Regions from separate parts of the Sphingomonas sandaracina genome, predicted to be linked through region 3. Evidence: predicted binding sites of a transcription regulator. Region 3 holds the regulator's gene; each other region holds the start of a gene.

The links. Region 3 encodes LexA, which represses DNA repair genes until DNA is damaged. Its sites were predicted from a motif close to GTTCCNCNCTTGTTCT; they were not measured.
Region 1: a site for LexA is predicted at 3,936-3,951, ahead of uvrA (excinuclease ABC subunit UvrA). Genes of this name have one in related genera too.
Region 2: a site for LexA is predicted at 3,883-3,898, ahead of U1707_RS08285 (ATP-dependent helicase). Genes of this name have one in related genera too.
Region 4: a site for LexA is predicted at 3,779-3,794, ahead of recA (recombinase RecA). Genes of this name have one in related genera too.

What each region holds. Positions count from the first base shown of each region.
Region 1 covers NZ_JAXOJK010000001.1:910,353-915,999, forward strand. The annotation lists gene U1707_RS04080 (AAA family ATPase) at 1-1,019, shown strand, start outside; gene uvrA (excinuclease ABC subunit UvrA) at 1,037-3,928, opposite strand; gene U1707_RS04090 (energy transducer TonB) at 4,157-4,978, shown strand; gene U1707_RS04095 (hypothetical protein) at 5,099-5,626, shown strand.
Region 2 covers NZ_JAXOJK010000002.1:635,482-641,128, reverse strand. The annotation lists gene U1707_RS08305 (glycosyltransferase family 4 protein) at 1-502, shown strand, start outside; gene U1707_RS08300 (glycosyltransferase family protein) at 418-1,182, opposite strand; gene U1707_RS08295 (inorganic phosphate transporter) at 1,575-3,251, opposite strand; gene U1707_RS08290 (UrcA family protein) at 3,363-3,758, opposite strand; gene U1707_RS08285 (ATP-dependent helicase) at 3,911-5,647, shown strand, end outside.
Region 3 covers NZ_JAXOJK010000001.1:509,428-515,074, forward strand. The annotation lists gene moaC (cyclic pyranopterin monophosphate synthase MoaC) at 1-316, shown strand, start outside; gene U1707_RS02135 (energy transducer TonB) at 408-1,148, opposite strand; gene U1707_RS02140 (molybdopterin molybdotransferase MoeA) at 1,685-2,866, shown strand; gene lexA (transcriptional repressor LexA) at 2,935-3,609, shown strand; gene U1707_RS02150 (ComEC/Rec2 family competence protein) at 3,742-5,647, opposite strand, start outside.
Region 4 covers NZ_JAXOJK010000001.1:1,046,152-1,051,798, reverse strand. The annotation lists gene U1707_RS04740 (electron transfer flavoprotein-ubiquinone oxidoreductase) at 1-618, shown strand, start outside; gene U1707_RS04735 (tetratricopeptide repeat protein) at 626-2,032, shown strand; gene U1707_RS04730 (4-(cytidine 5'-diphospho)-2-C-methyl-D-erythritol kinase) at 2,341-3,285, shown strand; gene recA (recombinase RecA) at 3,872-4,945, shown strand; gene U1707_RS04720 (class I SAM-dependent methyltransferase) at 5,477-5,647, shown strand, end outside.

The DNA.
Region 1 (5,647 bases), 400 kb from region 3:
CAGGCGTTCATGTCGCCTTCGAGGTTTTCAACGGAGAAATTCAGATATTAGTCCAAGAGGAAGGATTTAATTTCACAAAACTTGCAGAGAGAAGTGATGGCCTTCGCCAGTTCGTAGCTCTTCAAGCTTTCACGACATGTGAAAGAGTAGAAAATCCAGTTTTACTGATAGATGAGGCGGAAATGCGCCTTCATTATGATGCGCAAGCCGATCTTATACAAATGCTATCCCGGCAGACCGTTTCCCCAAAGATAATTTACACGACCCATTCGGCAGGATGCCTACCAGAGGATTTAGGAAATGGCGTCAGTCTAGTTGACTACGCCAGTAAAGACGACGAAGTTCCAAGTAGTACCGTTCGAAATCATTTTTGGAGTCGGGAAGGTGGAGGACTTGAGCCCTTATTGTTTGGAATGGGCGCCGCAACACTAGCATTTTTTCCAATACGAAGAGCGTTGTTGACCGAGGGAGAGTCAGACATGCTACTTCTACCGACAATGTTTCGCGAATGCTTTGGGTCATCTAACCTGGATTTTCAGGTTGTTCCCGGATTATCGAAAACCAGCGGCATAAACTTACCAATTTTGGCACGAAACGGCAAAGGAATCGCCTTTATTCTAGACAATGATCCTGGCGGATCCGCGATCAAAAACAAGATAGTTGAAGCAAGCTTCGATGAGCACGCCGTCTTTTTCCTAAAAGGACCGAATAACACAGAACATCAACTTGAGGATTTCATCGATCCTAAACTTCTCTCTATTGGCGCTCATTCGGCGCTATCGGACAGCCATCCTGACAAGAGCAGTATACCTCCGTCCAGCTTCAGATCGAATGGGAGGTTAAAACTAATTGCCTCTCATTACGGCCTTAAAAATCAAGGTGAGATATCAAAAACAAGAATGGCATACGCAATACTAGACCATCTCACATCAAATCCAGAAAAGACCGTGGTTGATCCTCAGAAAAAACAATCATTCGAACGAATAGCTGGAAACATTCGAGCGTACTTATCAAAGTAAATTTCGTTAGATTACCACTACGACTTGCCTACCTTCTCCAGCAACGGCGCCAGATACTTCCCCGTAAAGCTGCCCTTCGCCTTCGCCACCTTCTCCGGTGTGCCCTCGGCGACGATCTCGCCGCCCTTGACGCCGCCTTCGGGGCCCAGGTCGAGGACCCAGTCGGCGGTCTTGATGACGTCGAGATTGTGTTCGATCACGACGACCGTGTTGCCTTGCTCGACCAGCGCGTGGAGGACCTCCAACAACTTGCGCACGTCCTCGAAGTGGAGCCCGGTGGTGGGTTCGTCGAGGATGTAGAGCGTGTTGCCGGTGGCGCGGCGCGAGAGTTCCTTGGCGAGCTTGACGCGTTGCGCTTCGCCGCCCGAGAGCGTCGTCGCCTGCTGGCCGACCTTGACGTAGCCGAGGCCGACCTCGACCAGCATCGCCATCTTGTCGCGGATCGGGGGGACCGCCTTGAAAAACTCGGCGGCGTCCTCGACCGTCATGTCGAGCACGTCGGCGATCGAATGGCCCTTGAACTTCACCTCGAGCGTCTCGCGATTGTAGCGCGCGCCGTGGCAGACGTCGCAGGTGACGTAGACGTCGGGGAGGAAGTGCATCTCGATCTTGAGCACGCCGTCGCCCTGGCACGCCTCGCAGCGGCCGCCCTTGACGTTGAAACTGAAGCGGCCGGGCTTGTAGCCGCGCGCCTGCGATTCCGGCAGGCCGGCGAACCAGTCGCGGATCTGCGTGAAGCTGCCGGTGTAGGTGGCGGGATTGCTGCGCGGGGTGCGGCCGATCGGCGACTGATCGATGTCGATGACCTTGTCGAGATACTGGAGGCCGGTGATCTTGTCGTGCTTGCCCTGGACGATGCGCGCGCCGTTCAGCTCGCGTGCGGCGGCTGCGTAGAGCGTGTCGATCGTGAAGCTCGACTTGCCCGAGCCGGAGACGCCGGTGATGCAGGTGAAGGTGCCGAGCGGGAGGCTGGCGGTGACGCCGCGCAGGTTGTTGGCGACGGCGTTGTGGACGGTGAGCTTCTTGCCGTTGCCTTTGCGCCGCGTGGCCGGGACCGGCACTTCGCGCGTGCCGTTGAGATAGTCGGCGGTGATGCTGCCCTTCGAGTTGAGGATCTGCTTCAGCGTGCCCTGGGCGACGACCTGGCCGCCGCGGACGCCGGCGCCGGGGCCCATGTCGATGATGTAGTCGGCGGTGCGGATCGCGTCCTCGTCATGCTCGACGACGAGCACGGTGTTGCCGAGATCGCGCAGACGGCGGAGCGTCTTGAGGAGCATGTCGTTGTCGCGCTGGTGCAGGCCGATCGAGGGCTCGTCGAGGACGTAGAGCACGCCCGACAGGCCGCTGCCGATCTGCGACGCCAGGCGGATGCGCTGGCTTTCGCCGCCGCTGAGCGTGCCGCTGGTGCGGTCGAGGTTGAGGTAATCGAGGCCGACATTGTTGAGGAAGCCGAGTCGCTCGACGATCTCCTTGAGGATGCGTTCGGCGATCGCGTTCTGCTGGTCGCCGAGATGCTGCGGCATGTCGGTGAAGAACTGGAGCGCGTCGACCACGGACAGGTGCGTGGCGTAGGAGATGTCCTTCATCGCGATCTTGACCGCGAGTGCTTCCGGTTTCAGGCGCGCGCCGCCGCAGACTTCGCAGGGGGCGGCGGACTGGTACTTGCTCAGTTCCTCGCGCATCCAGGCGGAGTCGGTCTGGAGCATGCGGCGGTTGAGGTTGCCGATGACGCCCTCGAACGGCTTCGACACGTCGTATTTCTTCTTGCCGTCGATGAAGGTGAGCGTGACGGGCTTGCCCTTCGAGCCGTGCAGGATGGTGCTCTGGACCTCCGGCGGGAGTTGGCCCCACGGCGTCTCGATGTCGAACTGGAACTCGCGCGCGAGGCTGCCGAGGACCTGCATGTAATACGGGCTCGGAGGGTTGGATTTCGCCCAGGGGACGACCGCGCCCTTCTTGATGCTAAGCATGTGGTTGGGAACGACGAGGTCTTCGTCGAACAGCAGCTTCTCGCCGAGGCCGTCGCAGGCCGGGCACGCGCCCTGGGGGGCGTTGAACGAGAACAGGCGCGGCTCGATCTCGGAGATGGTGAAGCCGCTGACCGGGCAGGCGAATTTCTCGGAGAACACGATGCGGCCGTCGGGGGCGTTGTTGCCGAGGATTTCCGATTTCGGCGTGTGCGGCTCTACCGGGTCGGCGGGGTCGACATAGGCTAGGCCGTCGGCGAGCTTCAGCGCGGTTTCGAACGATTCCGCAAGGCGCGTGGCGATCTCGCCGCCTACTACCAGGCGGTCGACGACGACTTCGATGTCGTGCTTGTACTTCTTGTCGAGCGCGGGGGCTTCGTCGATGTCGTGGATCGTGCCGTCGATGCGGACGCGCGCGAAGCCGGCCTTCTGCCACTCGGCGAGTTCCTTGCGGTATTCACCTTTCCGCCCGCGAACGACGGGGGCGAGCAGGTAGAGGCGCGTGCCCTCGGGGAGCGCCATGACGCGGTCGACCATCTGCGACACGGTTTGCGCCGCAATGGGCTCGCCGGTCGCGGGCGAGTACGGGATACCGACGCGCGCCCATAGCAGGCGCATGTAGTCGTAGATCTCGGTGACGGTGGCGACGGTCGAGCGCGGGTTGCGCGACGTCGTCTTCTGCTCGATCGAGATCGCGGGCGAGAGGCCTTCGATGTGGTCGACATCGGGCTTCTGCATCAGTTCGAGGAACTGGCGGGCGTAGGCGGACAGGCTCTCGACGTAGCGACGCTGGCCCTCGGCGTAGATCGTGTCGAACGCGAGGCTCGACTTGCCCGAACCGGAGAGGCCGGTGATCACCGTGAGCGTGTCGCGGGGGATGTCGATGTCGACGTCCTTGAGGTTGTGCTCGCGCGCGCCGCGTACGGAAATCTTTGTCAGCATGAGGCTGGTTCTACTTCTGTTCTGTTCGGGAAACTAGATGGAGAGATAGGAATGCATGAGGCCGGGTGCCAGTTCATCCGTGGCGAACGATCGGCCGTCGATCGCGCGGCCTTCGATACTACGTCGATTATGGTCTCGAACGCGGCTTGAAACCCGGCGGCACATTGGCGACAACCGAAGCGCCGACCGGCACGTCGAGGGGGACGATACGATGCAGGACATTCACCGATGCCAATGATGTTGGCGCTGACCGCGGCCGCCGCCATGGCCGAGCCGACAGCCGCGGCGCCGATGAAGCCGTCCAGCAAGTGGAACGTCGATTACGGCGATACGGCTTGCGTACTCGGGCGGACGTACGGCACCGGCAAGGCGGAAACGATCCTGCTGCTGCGCAGGGTGCCGCTGGCGTCTTCGCTCGACCTGATGGTCTACACCAATGATCGCGGTACGACGATGCGGATGGGTCAGGCCAAGATCAGCATCGTCGGTGGCGAAACGCGCGAGGGCCATTACGAAAGCTTCCCGACGCAGGCGTCGGGAAAGCGGTTGACGCAGATGTCTGTCGATGTCGCGCTGTTTGAGGCTCTGCAAGCCGGCGCGGTGCTTCAGGTCTCGCCCGAGAAAATGCCGGGATGGGTCTTTGCCGTGCCCAATGCGAAGGCGGCGTTCGAGGCGCTGGCCAAGTGTAACGATGCGACGGTCAAGCTGTGGGGGATCGATCCGACCGAGCGATCGCGGATCGCCCAGCCCGCAGAGCCGAAAAGCTATCCGGGAAACTGGATTTCGACCACCGATTACCCGATGACGGTGGTCAGCAAGGGCGCGCAGGGCACGACGACGATCCTGTGGACGATCGGTCTGGATGGCCACGCCGCCGATTGTCGGACGGTGGTGAAAAGCGGCGAAGTCGAGCTCGACAAAGCGGCCTGCCGCGCGATCATCGCGCGGGGACGCTACAGGCCCGCGCTTGGCTTCGACGGCAAGACGATGCTGAGCCACAGTTCGCGCAAGGTCATGTGGCGATTGCCGGGGACGTGGTCAGGCAAGTGAGCGGGTTCGGCGAGTGAGCGGGTCTGGGAAGTGAGCGGGTCCGAGGAGCACCGGGGTTGCGATCCCGCTTTGGTGTATTATCTTCGTCGTACACACTGACAGCGAACGACCGAGGACGACATGGGCAAGAAGAAGGACGAGCGTAAGCGGCGCGAGCGCGAGGCAGCGTCGCACAGAGTCGAAAGCCAGAGGACGGATGACAAGGCGGGTGACAGGGCGGGTGCCTTTGGCGCTAAGTACGGCTGGCCCGGCAAATTGGAAAATGCCGCTCCCATGGCTGGTATTGCCTCCGCCATTGCCCGGCAGATGGGAACGCCAGCCGGACGGCAGGTGATTGCAGCGGGATTGATGGCGGCGGCGAGTGCGATTGCGCGGCAGGATACGAAGCAAGCGGCACCGCCATCTTCGCCGCCGGCTCCACCCGCGCCACCGCCACCTCCCCCCACTGCCGAACCGCTCGCTAAGGCGCATGCGTCCACGGAACGCTCGACGGGGCCATTCGCCGGCGAGACACCGGAACCGCCGCGCGCTGATAGCCCTGCCCTTCCGCTCGAAGTCGCCAAAGTGATCGCATCGGTTTCGACAGGGCTGGAACGTTGGGTCACGGGACTTGGCAAACCCGCGAAAGGCAAGGACAGCGGAGAATAGGGCTCCGAATATCCGCTAAGG
Region 2 (5,647 bases), on a different contig from region 3:
GGATTTCCGCCTGACGATCGTCGGTGTTCCGGCAGAGGAGATCGGCGCGCTGCCGGCATCGGCCCGCGCGCGCCTGACCTGTCTTCACCGTGTCGACGAGCCCCTGCTCCACGATCTCATCGAAGCTGCGCACGTCGTCGTCGCGCCGTCACGGTACGAAAGCTTCGGGATCGTCTATCAGGAGGCGATGGCATTCGGCCGACCGGTGGTCGCATGCGCGGAAGACCCAAGCGCACGGTTGTTCATCGGCGACAGCGGCGCAGGGCTCTTAGCACGACACTGCACCGGCGACGATCTCGCAACGCAGATACAGCGGTTGATCGAAGACCCACACCTCCGCGCGCATTATGCCGCGGCAAGCCGCACGGCGGCGGGCATGTTCGCACGCGACACCTTGGCCGCGCAGACCACCGCGCTCTACCGGACCGCGATCGGATCGAACGGCGCGAGCAGCAACGCCTCGTCTTGCGCCCTCCCTGCCCCAGTCGACATCGCCTCGTAGATCCGCGTCCGCTCACGCACCCGCTCCCCGTCGAGCCGGTGTTCGAGCGCGCCGGCCAGCGCCAGCGAACTCTCGACGAACGGGACGACCGGCCGCTCGTGAACGCGCCCGGCGAACCGGATGTCGCTGCGATTGAGGCGGTACTGGATATCGGGATACGACGCCGACTGCACGCCATCGACCAGATTGCGGCGCGGCAGCCCGAGCGAACGCAGTCCGTCACGATCGGCCGCCGCCGCCAGCCAGCCGATCGCCGCGATCAACGCGTCGTCGGGGCGCTCGTCGGTATCGATCTGCAGGACCCACCGGGTCTGCATCATGTCCTGAAGACGGTTGCGTTGCCCGGCAAAATCGCCGTCGAGCGGATGATGCGCGACCTCGACCCAGGGCATTCGCGCGGAGAGTGAGTCCGCCTCGCTAGCATCACCATCGAGCAGCACGACGATCCTCGTGAAGTCGTCACGCAACAGCGTCACCAGCGCGACGATATCATCGGCATCGCGCGCGCGCGCGATCATGCCGAGACCGATTTGGTGAGCGGTCGTGACGGCAGGCGTGGCATGGGCGCTCGCCGGCCGATAATTGTATGGAAACCTGATTTCGCCAGCCCCGACAGCGATCGGTTCGACGTCGTACCCAAACCGCCACGCGGCGTTGCGCAGCCCCGCAGGGTCCAGCATCCACCGCGCCGCCGGCTGATGGTCAAGGTCGACAACGCCGCTTCGAAGCCGAGCCCTGACCTCTCCGGCAGCCGTAGCGACCTCGGCCACGTCGCGGACCATCAAACGGCAATGGCTACACTCGGTCCATTCGCCGCGCGTCAGCCAGTCCCAATTTCCGCAGATCGAGCATCGTAGGTGCATGCTTGGCCAACCTATCGGGTCAACAGCGGTTCCACGCCACAGGCACGCACACAGCCGACCTACCGCAACACCGTCATGCTGACCAACCCGGTCATCCTGACGAACACCGTCATCCTGACGAACACCGTCATCCTGACGAAAGTCAGGATCCAGAGCCACGCAACCGAGCGCGAATTACGCTGGGTAACGACGTTCGTCAGGTATCCCGATCAATACCCCAGCGTGTGCGCCAGCATCAGCAGCAGCCAGTACAGGCCGCCCGACAGCAGCATCGCTACCGGCAAGGTCATCACCCAGGCCAGCGCCATGTTCATCACCGTCCTGCGCTGCAATCCTGCGCCGTTGGCGACACTGGCACCCGCAACGCCGGACGACAGGATGTGCGTCGTCGACACCGGCAACCCGTAACGGACCGCCAGCAGGATCGTCGCCGCCGCCACCAGTTCGGCCGACGCGCCCATGCCGTAGGTCAGATGCGACTTGCCGATCTTCTCGCCGACCGTGACCACGATCCGCTTCCACCCCACCATCGTCCCGAGCCCAAGCGCCAGCGCGACCGAGATCTTGACCCAGGTCGGGATGTAGCGCGTGCCCTGCTCAAGCTGTCCGCTATAGCTTTTAAGCGTGGTGATCTCCCGCGCGGTGAAGCGGCTCTGGGCGGCCGTATCGGCGGTGATCAGCTTGGTCGTATCCAGTAACAGGTACATGTCGTTGCGCAGGTTCGGCGTCGCCGCGGCGGGAACCTTACCGAGCGAACCATAGCCCGCGATCCGTGTCGAGACGTCGTCCGACAGCGTCGACAACGCGCCGTAGACGACCGGATCGGCGACGTGCTTGGTCTTCAGCGCGCGCGTCACTTCGGTACGCGCCGCGACGACGTCTGTCGGGGCGCCGTTCGCATGCGCCACAAACGCCGTCGAAGCATCGCGGGCGGCCTGCACGAAGGCCGGCATGGCGCTCTCCGGCATCGTCCGGTTCAACGCATAGGCGGTCGGCGCGCATCCGATCAGGATGAGCATGATCAGCCCCATCCCCTTTTGCCCGTCGTTGCTGCCATGCGCGAAGCTGACCGCGGTGCATGTCCCGATCAGCAACGCGCGGATGCCGTGCGGCGGCGGCGTGGCCCCCTTCGGCGCCTCGTACAGTTTCGGATCGCGCAGAAACCGCTTCATCACGAGAAGCATCAGCAGCGCGCCCGCGAAACCCACGATCGGGCTGAACGCCAGCGCGGAAAGCACTTTCCACACCTGTGCCATGTCGACGCCCGAGGTGCCGTCCGTGCCGCCGTTGATGATCTGGTTGGCCAGGCCGACACCCAGGATCGACCCGATCAGCGCATGGCTCGACGAATTGGGCAATCCGGCGGCCCAGGTCGCGAGGTTCCACACGATCGCCGCCAGCAGCAGCGCGAAGATCATCGCGAACCCGCCGACGCTGCCGACGTTGAGGATCAGGTCGACCGGCAACAGCGTGATGACCGCATAGGCGACTGCGCCCGACGACAGCATCACGCCGAGGAAATTGAAGAATCCCGACCAGACCACGGCAAGCGGAGCCGGCATCGAATGCGTGTAGATGACGGTCGCGACCGCGTTGGCGGTATCGTGAAACCCGTTCACGAACTCGAACCCGAGCGCGATCAGCAGTGCAAGCGCGAGGAAGGCGAATGCCCCGCCCGCCAGCGTCTCGCCGACCTGCGCGGTATCGGTCGCGATGCTGAACCCGGCATAGGCGAGCCCGCCGATCAGGACCGCGAGAAACAGCCAGCGGCCGGACGGGTGAATCGAATGATCGAGCTTCGGACCCGACGGCGCGGACCGCAGGCTGGCGATCGACTCGCCCGTGTCGGCCGTGATCGCGTCGGGCATCAATGTTGAACTAGCCATAATGGTTTGCATTCGGCCCTTAGCATGACAGTCTTATGACAACGCCGCATCAAGTCTGAGTAATATAGGTCAATGCGGGACGGCAACGTGGCCGCCCCGCCTGCCCCCTGTTCAACGGCCCGCGCGAATGCTCGCCAACTGCGTACCATCGCGCACGAACATCTTGGCGATCTGCGTGCTCGCATCCGCGGTCATCTCCTGACGGCATTGCTGCGAATCGGACAGTCCTTTCAGACCGGCGATACGGGGCGCGCACGCGCTGCTGATCGCCGATGCCATCCGGCGCTGGAACCGCGTCCGTCCGGTTTCGCTGGACATGTCGAGGCCGGCAAACGACACACGTACGGATACGGGCTCGCGCGCCGGACTTGCCGAGACGCCAGTCGAAAACAGGCACGCGGCGGCGATCGCCGCCGAAGCGACGCTGATCGAAATCTTCATGATGATGTCCTCAATGCTCCTGCGGTCCGCATGCGCGATCGCCTGCGGGCGACGGCGCTTGCGCATCGGGAGGCCTTTCTGAATGCGCCTTCTCCGACGACGAACCACGTCGCTGCGCACGCCCTAGACGCTCTCCGTGACGCCCGCGTGTCGCTTTCGCGACGTTTCGGCGGTTGCCCGATCGGCTGCCGTTCCCTACCTGTTCACCGGTGAACCAGATCGCCCAATCGTCCGACGCGCAAAGCCAACCGCCCTATCTCCGCGGCCTCAATCCGCCGCAGCGCGAGGCGGTGCTGACCACCGACGGCCCCGTGCTGATCATCGCCGGCGCCGGCACCGGCAAGACCGCGGCGCTTACCGCGCGGCTCGCACACCTGATTTTCACGAAAAAGGCGTGGCCGTCTGAGATCCTGTCGGTCACCTTCACCAACAAAGCCGCGCGCGAGATGCGCGAGCGCGTCGGGCGCCTGGTCGGCGACGCGGTCGAGGGAATGCCCTGGCTCGGCACCTTCCACGCGATCGCCGCGAAGATGCTGCGCCGTCACGCTGAGCTGGTCGGCCTGCAATCGAACTTCACTATCCTCGATACCGACGACCAGTTGCGGTTACTCAAGCAGTTGATCCTCGCCGCCGACATCGACGAGAAGCGCTTTCCGACCCGCAGCCTCGCCGGGCTGATCGACCAGTGGAAGAACAAGGGTCTCGTCCCCGCCGATATCGATGCGGGCGAGTCCGAACGCTATGCCAACGGCCGCGGCGGCGAACTGTACCAGCAATATCAGGCGCGCCTGATCGCGCTCAACGCGTGCGATTTCGGTGACCTGCTGCTCCACATGCTCGTCATCCTGAAGACGCACCGCGACGTGCTGGCGCAGTATCAGCAGCGCTTCAAATACATCATGGTCGACGAGTATCAGGACACCAACTCGTCGCAATATCTCTGGCTGCGACTGCTCGCGCAGGAGCGCAAGAACATCGCCTGCGTCGGCGACGACGACCAGTCGATTTATTCCTGGCGCGGCGCGCAGGTCGAGAACATCCTGAAGTTCGAACGCGACTTCCCCGGCGCGAAGGTCATTCGCCTCGAGCAGAATTACCGCAGCACGCCGCACATCCTCGGCGCCGCGAGCGGAGTTATCGCCAACAACGGCGGTCGCCTCGGCAAGCAGCTCTGGACCGAGCGCGACGTCGGTGAGAAGGTGAAAGTCATCGGCGTCTGGGACGGCCCCGAGGAAGCGCGCCGCGTCGGCGAGGAGATCGACATCGTCCGCCGCTCGGGCAAGAGCCTGGACGAGGTCGCGATCCTGGTCCGCGCGCAGCACCAGACGCGCGAGTTCGAGGACCGCTTCATCGCGATCGGCATGCCGTACAAGATCGTCGGCGGCTTCCGCTTCTACGAACGCGCCGAGATCCGCGACGCGCTCGCCTATCTCCGCGTCGTCAACCAGCCGGCCGACGACCTCGCCTTCGAACGCATCGTCAACGTTCCCAAGCGCGGCCTCGGCGACAAGGCGGTCGCGCGCATCCACCAGCTGGCGCGCGCCACCGGCACGCCGCTGACTACCGCCGCCGCGCGTATCCTCGACACCGACGAGCTGACCGGCGCCGCCAAGAAGTCGCTCGGCCGGCTGGTCGGCGACATCGCGCGCTGGCGGGAGATGGCGCGCGACCTGCCGCATGCCGAACTCGCCCGCCAGCTGCTCGACGAAAGCGGCTACACCGCGATGTACCAGGCGGAAAAGTCGGTCGAGGCCACCGGCCGGCTGGAGAACCTGAGTGAACTCGTCCGCGCGATGGAGGAATACGACTCGCTCGGTGCGTTCCTCGAACACGTCTCGCTGGTGATGGACAATGAGGGCGGCGCGCAGGACCCACAGGTCACGATCATGACCATCCACGCCGCCAAGGGCCTCGAATACGACACGGTGTTCCTGGTCGGCTGGGAAGAAGGCCTC
Region 3 (5,647 bases):
GGGCGACGTCCTCGCCGTCGCGCGCGTCGCCGGCATCATGGCCGCCAAGCGCACCAGCGACCTGATCCCGCTCTGCCACCCGCTCCCGCTCACGAAGGTCGAGATCGACCTGATCGTGGACGAAACCGGCGTAACCGCCACCGCCACCGCCTCGACCGAAGGCAAGACCGGCGTCGAGATGGAGGCCCTGACCGCAGCCACCGTAACGCTCCTCACGATCTACGACATGGCCAAAGCGATCGACAAGACGATGGTCCTCAGCGACATCCGCGTCCGCGCAAAGAGCGGCGGCAAATCGGGCAACTGGACTGCCTGACAAGGAACCCTCTCCCCAAAGGGGAGAGGGAAAGACGCCAAAGGCGGCGAGGGTGAGGGCAAGCCAAGCAGAACGCGCCTAGCCTGGGACTTCAATCCTCACCCATAGACCAATCGTGGCTCTCCACGATCGTAGACTCCACCGGCCGCCCCGCCGCATCGAGCGACGGATCATACCGAAACCGCTCCTCGATCAACCGGCACGTCAGATCATCCAGCACCCGGCTCCCGCTGGACCGCGTCACCCGGCACCGCGTCACCCGACCATTGGTCTCGACCACGTACCGCACGGACACCCGTCCCCGGATTCCCGTCTCGGCCGCCTCGCGCGGATAGTCCGAATCCCGCAACCGTCCCCGGCGCCACTCCGGCGGCGTCTCCTCGCCCCCACCGCCGTCACCATCCCCAGAGCCACCGCTGCCGGTGCCATTACCGATCCCGCCGCTCCCAGTCCCGGGCCCGCGTACATCCGAAGCGCCCGCCGTCGCCTCCGCACCCAGCCCAGCCTTGGCTGCCACGATCACGGGCGGCGGCACGACCACCGGCACCACCGGCGGCGGCGCAACGACCTCGGTAGCCTTCGATTTCAGGTTAGGCGGCGACGCAGCCCCCTCCGGCTTGCGGCTAGGCGAAGGCCGAGGCCTGACCTTCTCCTCGGGCGGCGGTGGCGGAGGCGACGCCACGCTGAATACCTTCAACGCATCGCTCACGGCCGCCGGCAGCGGCACCACCAGCCCGTTGAGCAGCGCATAGCCCAGCACCCCGGGCAACAGCACCGCGCCCACCGCCGCCCCGACCCTGTCTCTCGCCCGAGGCTGATTACGTGTCATCATGCTGATCTGGTGTCTCTTTCTCCCAAGCAAAGCCCTACGCGGCATGAACCGGCGCTGGCCGAACGGTCAAAGGCCACGATCGCAGACCAACGAGCCCTGCGTGCCGGCGCAGCCTGCGTGGGAGAATACAGCGGCACACCAAACTCCCCACCCCACCCCGGCGAAGGCCGGGGCCCCATTGGAAAGGCCGAAGTGATAACGAACGCCTTTCACCCAGCCCCCATGTTTCCCCGTGGAGGCGGGGACCCAGTCCGGGCTCCCGCCTTCGCGGAAGAACAAGGAGGCGGAAGCTGACGTTCAGTTCAAATCTTCATGGCCAGCAACGGCAGCGCCAATACCAGCTCAGCACACCGCAGCCCGCTAAGCCGACGACACCTGTCCTACATCCCAAACCGATGCCAAAGCATGGAACATACCCACGCCCCTCCGCGCTTCCCTCATACACCGCCCCCAAAGCACCAACCGCCAAACCGCTCCCAGCGTCTGCACTTCCTGCACTTCACTTTTCAGAACCGCCCAGAAACAGAGCCTTACGCATGACCCTAGTCCCCGTCGCCGAAGCCCAGACCCGCCTCTTCGCCATGGCCCCCCGCGTCGGCAGCGAGACCGTAACCTTGCGACAAGCCGCCGGCCGCTGGGCCGCCGAGGACATCCTCGCCCGCCGCACGCAGCCCGCGGCCGACCTCTCCGCCATGGACGGCTACGCGATCCGTTACGCCGACCTCCCCGGCCCGTGGAACGTCATCGGCGAAAGCGCAGCCGGCCGGCCCTTCGCAGGCCAGGTCGCCACCGGCCAAGCCACCCGCATCTTCACCGGCGCCGCCATGCCGGACGGTGCCGACACGGTCATGGTGCAGGAAGAAGCAGAGCGTGGCGGCGAAACCCTGATCCTCGCCGGCGAAGGCCCGCAGACGCTCGGCCGCAACACCCGCCGCAAGGGCCTCGATTTCTCCACCGGCACCCGCCTGATCGCCGCCGGTGACCGCCTCAGCCCCGCGCGCATCGCCGTCGCCGCAACCGGGGGCCACGGCAGCCTCACCGTCAACCGCCGCGTCCGCGTCGCCGTCGCCGCCACCGGCGACGAACTCGTCCCACCCGGCTCGACCACCGACGGCGTCGCGCTCCCCGAATCGAACGGCATCATGCTCGCTGCGATGCTCGCCGACATGCCCGTCGACGTCATCGACCTCGGCATCCTCCCCGATGATCTGGACGTGCTGCGCGACGCATTCGCCAGCGTTCAGGCCGACCTGCTGGTCACAACCGGAGGCGCGTCGGTCGGCGATCACGACCTAGTCCGCCCGGCGATCGAAGCCGCCGGGGGGACCATCGATTTCTGGCGGATCGCACTGCGCCCCGGCAAGCCGATGATGGCCGGCCGGATCGGCGGGATGATGGTGCTCGGCCTGCCCGGCAACCCGGTCTCGGCGTTCGTCACCGCGACGCTGTTCGTGAAACCCGTCGTCGCCCACATGGCCGGCGCGCGCGACCCGCTGCCCCAGTCCACCCACGCCCTGCTCGGCGAAGACCTCCCCGCCAACAACGCCCGCACCGATTATCTCCGTGCCGAACTCCGAGAGGGCAAGGCCTATGCCTCCACGATCCAAGACAGTTCGATGTTGCTGACGCTTGCCCGCTCGACCTGCCTGATCGTCCGCGCCGGCAATGCGCCGATCGCAAAGACAGGCGAATCGGCGGAAATCCTCGTGATCGTGTAAAGCGAGCGCTTGACGCCGTTAATTATGTTCCATAGAGGTTCCTCGTCTGTTCCGGACGGAGAACCGCCATGCTCACGCGCAAGCAGCACGAACTCGTCTGCTTCATCAACGATCGCCTCAACGATACCGGCGTCTCGCCGTCGTTCGAGGAGATGAAGGACGCCCTCGACCTCAAGTCGAAGTCGGGCGTCCACCGCCTGATCAGCGCGCTTGAGGAGCGCAACTTCATCCGCCGCCTGCCCAACCGCGCGCGCGCGCTCGAAGTGTTGCGCATGCCCGAGCGTCCGGAAAAGAAGACCCCGTCCAAGTCGTCGAACGTCAAGGCAGCGCCCACCGCCGCGACGCCGCAGCCGGCCAACGACGTGATCGAGATCCCCCTCCACGGTCGCATCGCCGCCGGCGTCCCGATCGAAGCCTTCGAAGGCAGCACCATGCTGGCCGTCCCCGCCGCGCTTCTCGGCACCGGCGAACACTACGCCCTTGAAGTCTCCGGCGATTCGATGGTCGAAGCTGGCATCCTCGACGGCGACTACGCCCTGATCCGCCGCACCGAGACCGCCCGCGATGGCGAGATCGTCGTCGCCCTGATCGAAGACAGCGAAGCCACCCTCAAATACTTCCGCCGCGAAGGCGCAATGGTCCGCCTCGACCCCGCCAACCGCGCCTACGACCCCCAACGCTACGCCCCCGCGCAAGTCCGCGTCCAAGGCAAGCTGTCCGGCATCCTCCGCCGCTACGACTAAGGGTCGGAACAGCACGGGCACATTGGCAAGCCGCGGCGGACGTTCGCTAGACTATTAGGCCCCGTCATCCTGACGAAAGTCAGGATCCAGGGTACCGTGCGGCATCTTACGTAGCTGCGGGCGTAACTCCCGTCAGGGCAACGACCGTTCGTAATGGCCATCCCACCTCCGATACGGCTTTCGAGAAGCCAGACTCCTACTTCCCGAAGTTCGCTCAAGCGTCGGAGGATCCCGCCAGGGATGCCGGTCGCCAGGGCTCAGGATCGTCACTATCCGCCCCGTACCCAACGTCAACGCAATCCCGCCCGTCTTCTTCAGAACACGACGATCCAGCTTAAGCCAGCGTGGCACGCACCGCTTCGGCAAGCCCCGTTCGCTGACGACGACATCCGCAGAACGACACGCTGCGATCAGCTGGCCGATCGGCACCATATACGCACTGCGCGTCGCCAGCACGCGCCAGGTCCGCCCACCGGCGACCACGTCCGTCACGCAAAGGTCGCGACTGCACCGCGCATCCGGCTGGTCGGCCAACAAGAGTGGTTCGCCGTCCACCCCGCCATTCTCGGCCAGCGTATTGCGCGTATAGTCTCCCGCTCGATCCCGCAGCATCGCCAGCCCCGCCACCGTGCGTACCGCGACATGACGACCATCGCCCGTCACCAGGATGTCGGGCGGCGGTGTGGTGAGCGCCCACACGGCCCCGATCGCCAGCGGCACCAGCCCCAGCCGCCGAAGCCGCGTCCGCCACAAGGCAATCCAGATCCCGCCGACCACCATCAGCGCGAACGCCGCCGTCGGCATGGCCGGCAACGACCGCACCGATCCCGGAGCGCCGGCGACGAGATGGGCAAGCCAGAGCAGCGTATCGAGCGACCACTGGACCAGCCACCAGATCGGTGCGCCAAGCCCGCCCGCATCCAGCAACAACGCCAACGCCTCGAGCGGCATAACCACGAACGTCGTCAGCGGGATCGCAACGATGTTGGCAAACGCGCCGTAAAGCCCGGCCTTATGGAAATGATAGACCGCGATCGGCATCAGCGCGAATTCGACCAGCAGTCCGGTCAGCAGCAACGACGCCACGCCGCGTGCGAGACGCCGCCCCCGACCCTCGTCATGCGGCCCGAAGAACACCCGAACCGCGGCGTGTTCGTGCAGCGCCATGATCGCGGTGATCGCCGCAAACGACAGCTGAAAGCTCGGCCCCGCCGCCGATTCGGGCAAAACGAGCATGACGCACATCGCGCCTGCCGCGACGAGCCTCAAGGTCATCGCCTCACGCCCCATCGCCAGCGCCGCGAGCACGAGCAATGCCGCGACGCAGGATCGGATCGTCGGCACCTGACTGCCCGTAAGCAAGGTGTAACCGATAGCGGCCGCCGCGCCCGCCAGTGCCGCGACGAGCGGCAGGCGGACATGCAAGGCGAGCCAGGGGCTCAGCGCCAACAGTCGCAGGACGATGAACATCGTTGCCGCCACTGCCGCGGTGATATGCAGCCCACTGACCGACAGCAGATGTGCAAGGCCCGCCCGGCGCATCGCCTCCGAATCCTCCTCGCTGATCGCGCCGACGTCGCCGGTCGCGAGCGCTGCGGCGATACCGCCCGCGCTTCCGTCCAGTCGCGATACGATGTGGTGGGACAGCGCGACGCGGACTCCAGCGCCCGAATCGCTCGGCGTGGTGATGGTCACCGGTGCGAAACCCCGTCCCGTCGCGCCGATCTGGCCGAACCACGCGACGCGGGCAAAATCGTAGGCGCCCGGGACCGCGGGGAGCGGCGGCGGCATCAGCCGGGCTCGCAGATGCACGACAGCCCCTGTCCCGAGCACCGCGGGCGCGTCCGCCTCGGCTAGATTGACGCGCACGCGGTATGGCAAGGCGACCGCCTGCCCATCGGTCTCCACGCCCTTGCCGATCGGCAGCACCGTCAACCGCACAAGCTTGCGCGCCACCAGTGGTTCGATAGCTTCGACCTTCGCGGAGAAACGCGCGATCGTCGGACCGCCAAGGACCGGCCGCGCCACCCATTCCGAA
Region 4 (5,647 bases), 540 kb from region 3:
GGCATGATGGCTGCCGAGGCCGCGGTCGAGGCGATCGTCTCGCAGCGCGGCCATGACGAACTCGCCGCCTATCCCGAGGCGTTCGAAAAGTCGTGGGTCAAGAAGGAGCTGTCGGTCGTCCGCAACGTCGTGCCTTTGGTCAAGAAGTTCGGCGACCTGGTTGGCTCGGGCCTGGCGGGCGTAACGATGTGGCTCGAGCATTGGGGCCTCAAGGTCCCCTTCACGATGCACCATCATCCCGACCATGAGAGCCTGTGGCGCAAGGATCTGGTCAAGCCGATCGCCTATCCCAAGGCGGACGGCGTGCTGACCTTCGACCGCTTGTCGTCGGTGTTCGTCTCGAACACCAACCACGAGGAGGACCAGCCGGTCCACCTGACGCTCAAGGATGCAAGCGTCCCGATCGCCTACAACCTGCCGATGTACGACGAGCCTGCGCAACGCTATTGCCCGGCCGGCGTTTACGAAGTGGTCGGCGAGGATACCGGCGATCCCAAGTTCGTCATCAACGCGCAGAACTGCGTCCACTGCAAGACCTGCGACATCAAGGACCCCACTCAGAACATCAACTGGGTCGTACCCGAGGGCGGCGGAGGCCCCAATTATCCCAACATGTAAGCCTGTATTGCTCGCAATCGGTCTCGTCCTGGCTGCGCCCGCCACGGCCGGGACCGGTGATCTCTCCGCCTATCTCAAGGCCCGCGCCGCCGACGCAGCCGGCGATACGGACGTCGCCGCCGCCAGCTATGCCAGGGTGCTCGCGGCCTCGCCCGCCGATCCCGTCGTCGCGATCCGCGCCTATCGCGAGGCGTTGAAGGCGGGCGACATGTCGCTCGCCACCCGCGCCGTCGCCGTGCTCGACAAGGCCGGCGTAGCCCCGGCCGACGCCGCGCTATTGCCGCTCGCCGACGCTGCGCGATCCAACGACACCAAGGCCGCCAACGCGGCGATCGGCATGCTCGCTACCGGCCCGCTCGTGGTCCTGGCGCCATCGCTCTACGCGTGGATCGCGCACGGCGAAGGCCGCGATCCCGGCCCCTCGCTCGCCACCGCCGCGAAGGACCCGGTCGCCAACCGCTTCGCCACCGAAACCCGCGACCTGATCGCCAGGGCGCCCGCCAAGCAACCGCTCGCGATCGGCGTCTCGCGCCTGCTCGCGCATCTCGCCAGCGACCTTGCGCTCGGCGAACCCTCGCCGCTCTCGATCGCACTGGCTCAGGGCGCCCTGCGTGCCGATCCGCGCTACGATCGTGCCCGCATTCTCCTCGCCGACGCGCTGGCCCGCGGCAAGCTTGTCGACCGCGCCCTCGTTGTCCTCGATCAGGTCGGTCCGAAGAGCCCGTTCGCCGCCGCTGCGGCCGCCGAACGTATCGACATCCTGGCCAACGCAGATCGTGACGGAGAAGCGCTCGCCGCCGCCAAGAACCGCGTCGATCAGCAGGGGGCGGACGCGGCCGACTGGCAACGCTATGCCGACCTGCTCCTGACCACCGGCAACCCGGCCGAAGCCGCGACCTGGTACCAGCGCATCATCGCGGCGGACGGCGCGAAGGGCGGCACCTGGGGTAGCTGGCTGCAATATGGCGGCGCCCTCGACCAGGCCGGCCGCTGGCCCGAAGCCCGCGACGCACTCGAAAAGGCGGTCGCCCGCGGCCCCGCGCAACCGCTCGCGCTGAACTATCTCGGCTTTGCGCAGGTCGAACACGGCGACGACATTCCCGGCTCGATCCGGCTGCTCGAACGCGCCACCCGCCTCGACCCGGCAAATGCCTCGATCACCGACTCGCTCGGCTGGGCCTACCACCTGTCCGGCAACACGGCGCGCGCGCTCCCGCTGCTCGAAGCCGCCGCGCAGGCCGAACCCACCAATGCCGAGATCGCCGACCATCTCGGCGACGCGTATTGGAGCGTGGGCCGAAACTACGAAGCGCGGTATGCCTGGCGCGCCGCATTGCTGACCGCCGACGCGAGCGAAATCCCGCGCATAACGCCCAAGATCGCAAACGGCCTCCCCCCGAAAGCCCGCCGCTAACGCTGCAAGAGGGAAGGGACCCGTACCGAAGGCAGGTGTTCGAGGGCGGGGCGACGCACGGGATCGCGGGCACCGTGAGACCACTCCCGCAAGCTGAAGCATCGACCGATACCAAGCTTAGCACGGAGATGAGCGCCCCGGCATCTCACCCCTCCCGTCATCCTGAAGAAAGTCAGGATCCAGAGTAACTGAAGCTGCCGTGCTTGGCTCTGGATCCTGACTTTCGTCAGGACGACGCGCTAATTCCCCTGAAATCACGCATAGTACGCTAGACGACGCTCGAACGTCTGCTGATCCCGAGACCCGAAATGCCTGCCATCACCGAACCCGCCCCCGCAAAGATCAACCTGGCGCTCCACGTCCGCCGCCGCCGCCCCGACGGCTACCACGACCTCGAAACCCTCTTCGCCTTCGCCACCGACGGTGACATCATCACCGTGGAATCGGCCCAAACCAACAGCTTCACGATATCCGGCCCCTTCGCCGCAGCGCTCCTCCCCGCCCAAAGCACCACCCCGACCCCCGGCAACACCCCGGCGAAGGCCGGGGCCCAATTGGGAGTGGACAATGAAGATGCGGACGGATCGCCCAGCGCCGCCCCAGGCGCCGCGCCCTGGCATGGCAACCTAGTAACCGCCGCAGCAGACGCCTTCACCACCGCCTTCGCCCCGAACACCCACCACGCCATAACCCTCGAAAAGCACCTCCCCATAGCCTCGGGCATAGGCGGAGGCTCGGCCGACGCCGCCGCCACCCTCCGAGCCCTGGCCCGCCTCCACGGCATCGCCGCAACCGACCCCCGCCTCCACGAAATCGCCGCCAAGCTCGGCGCAGATGTCCCCGCCTGCCTCGCCAACCGCACCACGCTCGGCACCGGCAAGGGCGATACGCTCACCAATCTCGAAAGCCTGTCCGGCACGCCATTGCTCCTCGTGAACCCGGGCGTAGCTGTCTCCACCGCCGCCGTCTTCAAGACCTGGGACGGCCACGACCGAGGTCCGATCCCCGAAGGCGACCTTCTCGAACGCGCGAAAGCCGGCCGCAACGACCTCGAGCCCCCCGCACTGGCGCTAGCCCCCGAAATCGCCCAAGTCCGCGCCCTCCTGGACGCGGCGGACGACGTCCTGCTGTCCAGAATGTCCGGCTCCGGCGCCACCTGCTTCGCCCTGTTCGAAACCCTGGAAGCCCGAGACACCGCCGCCACCGCCGCCCAAGCCAAAGGCTGGTGGACGCTCGCAACCAGCCTCGCCTGATCGATCGTCTCGCAATTTCGGCATCTGACGGTCACCCACGTCAGTCCGCCGCCACCGCCCGTCATCCTGACGAAAGTCAGGATCCAGAGCTGCAACCGACCCCGCCCGTCACGGCGGCTCTTTCAAACCACCCGTGATGCATGACGGTCCCAACCCCAAACAACCCGAACCAATTTCGACCTAAACCACGCGCCGCACGTCGGTCCGCGCTCAGGACGTAGATCCAAAACAGGCACCCCCCGGCGAAGGCCGGGGCCCAATTGGGTAATGTGTCCGAGAACGGCAGCACGTCGTTACTGCAACCTTTCCAATTGGACCCCGGCTTTCGTCGGGGAGGTTTACCTGCACGAACTGGTTAGGCGGCAACGTGTTTCGGAATCACCGCCCCACGAACTGGCGAACGAACCATAAACCCATGAACGCCACCCGGAGGAAGCCGCAGCTATGCCGCTCCCGCCAACAAACACACCCCACATTCCCTCACAAACCCACCGTTCCCCTCTTGTTCCTCAAGAACAAAGAGAATACATGGTGTTTGACGCGTTGAATGGCACGCGCGCTTGCTTTAGCGATGGGAGCATATTCGATGGCCGCTAATCTGAAAGTGATGGACACCGGCATGGCAACCGCAACCAACGACCGGCAGAAGGCGCTCGACGCCGCGCTCGCGCAGATCGACCGCGCCTTCGGCAAGGGCTCGGCGATGCGCCTGGGCTCCAAGGAAACCATGCAGGTCGAGGTTATCTCGACCGGCTCGCTCGGGCTCGACATCGCGCTCGGCGTCGGCGGCTTGCCGCGCGGCCGCGTGATCGAGATTTACGGCCCGGAAAGCTCAGGCAAGACCACGCTCGCGCTCCACGTGATCGCCGAAGCGCAGAAGGGCGGCGGCACCGCGGCATTCGTCGATGCCGAGCACGCGCTCGACCCGGTTTACGCCAAGAAGCTCGGCGTCAATATCGACGAGTTGATCGTGTCGCAGCCCGACACCGGCGAGCAGGCGCTCGAGATCGTCGACACGCTCGTCCGCTCGAACGCGATCGACGTGCTCGTCGTCGACTCGGTCGCAGCACTCGTGCCGCGCGCCGAAATCGAGGGCGAGATGGGCGACAGCCATGTCGGGCTTCAGGCTCGTCTGATGTCGCAGTCGCTGCGCAAGCTGACTGGTTCGATCAGCCGCTCGCGCTGCATGGTGATCTTCATCAATCAGCTCCGCATGAAGATCGGCGTCATGTACGGCAACCCGGAGACGACGACCGGCGGCAACGCGCTGAAGTTCTACGCCTCGGTCCGCCTCGACATCCGCCGCATCGGCGCGATCAAGGCTGGCGAAGAAGTCACGGGCAACCAGACCCGCGTGAAGGTGGTCAAGAACAAGGTCGCCCCGCCGTTCAAGCAGGTCGAGTTCGACATCATGTACGGGCAGGGCGTCTCGAAGCTTGGCGAGATCCTTGATCTCGGCGTAAAGGCCGGTCTCGTCGAAAAGTCCGGAGCGTGGTTCAGCTACGACAGCGTCCGTCTCGGCCAGGGCCGCGAGAACTCGAAGACCTTCCTGAAGGACAACCCGGAAACCGCCGACCGCCTCGAAAAGCAGATCCGCGCGCGCACCGACAAGGTCGCCGAGGAAATGATGGCCGGCCCTGACGCCGAGGACGACGTGTAACCCCTAAATCCCTCTCCCTGAGGGGAGAGGGAGGGTCCCATTGCCTTCGCAATGGGAGGGTGAGGGCACGCAGCGGATGGTGGCATCGGCCTCGACTTCGCACCGGCATCGACCCTGCACCGACATCGGCATCGGAGCTCACTGCACCACCCCGGCCCAAACCCCACCCCGGCCCAAACCCCACCCCGGCCCAAACCCCACCCCGGCGAAGGCCGGGGCCCAATTGGAAAGGTCGCAATAACGGAGCGCAATCCTTCGTTACGATCGTCCCCCCAACCGGACCCCGCATCCGCCGGCGTAGCAGCTCCCACCAAACGGCAGCACTTCGTTGTTCTTCCGTGAAGGCGGAAGCCCAGACTGGATCCCCGCCTTCGCGGGGAAACAAGGAAGCGGGGACGACCGCGAAGATCAGTGCAACAGGCCCCGCGACGCTGCTAAAATCCCCAACGTCAAACCCGCGCGAGCGTCTATACTTCCTATACGTCACTCCAAACGACCACCCCGAACCGCAACCATGAAGCACCCCCGCCCATGACCACCGCCCGAGACTGGACCGGCAGAATAGGCGACGTCTGGGCCGCGGAATGGCGCAGAACCGACCGCAGCTTCATTAACCTGACCCCGCATCTGAACGCCGCGATCCTCGCCGCCGCCACCCTCCAAACCCGCAAGATCATCGACATAGGCTGCGGGGCCGGAGCA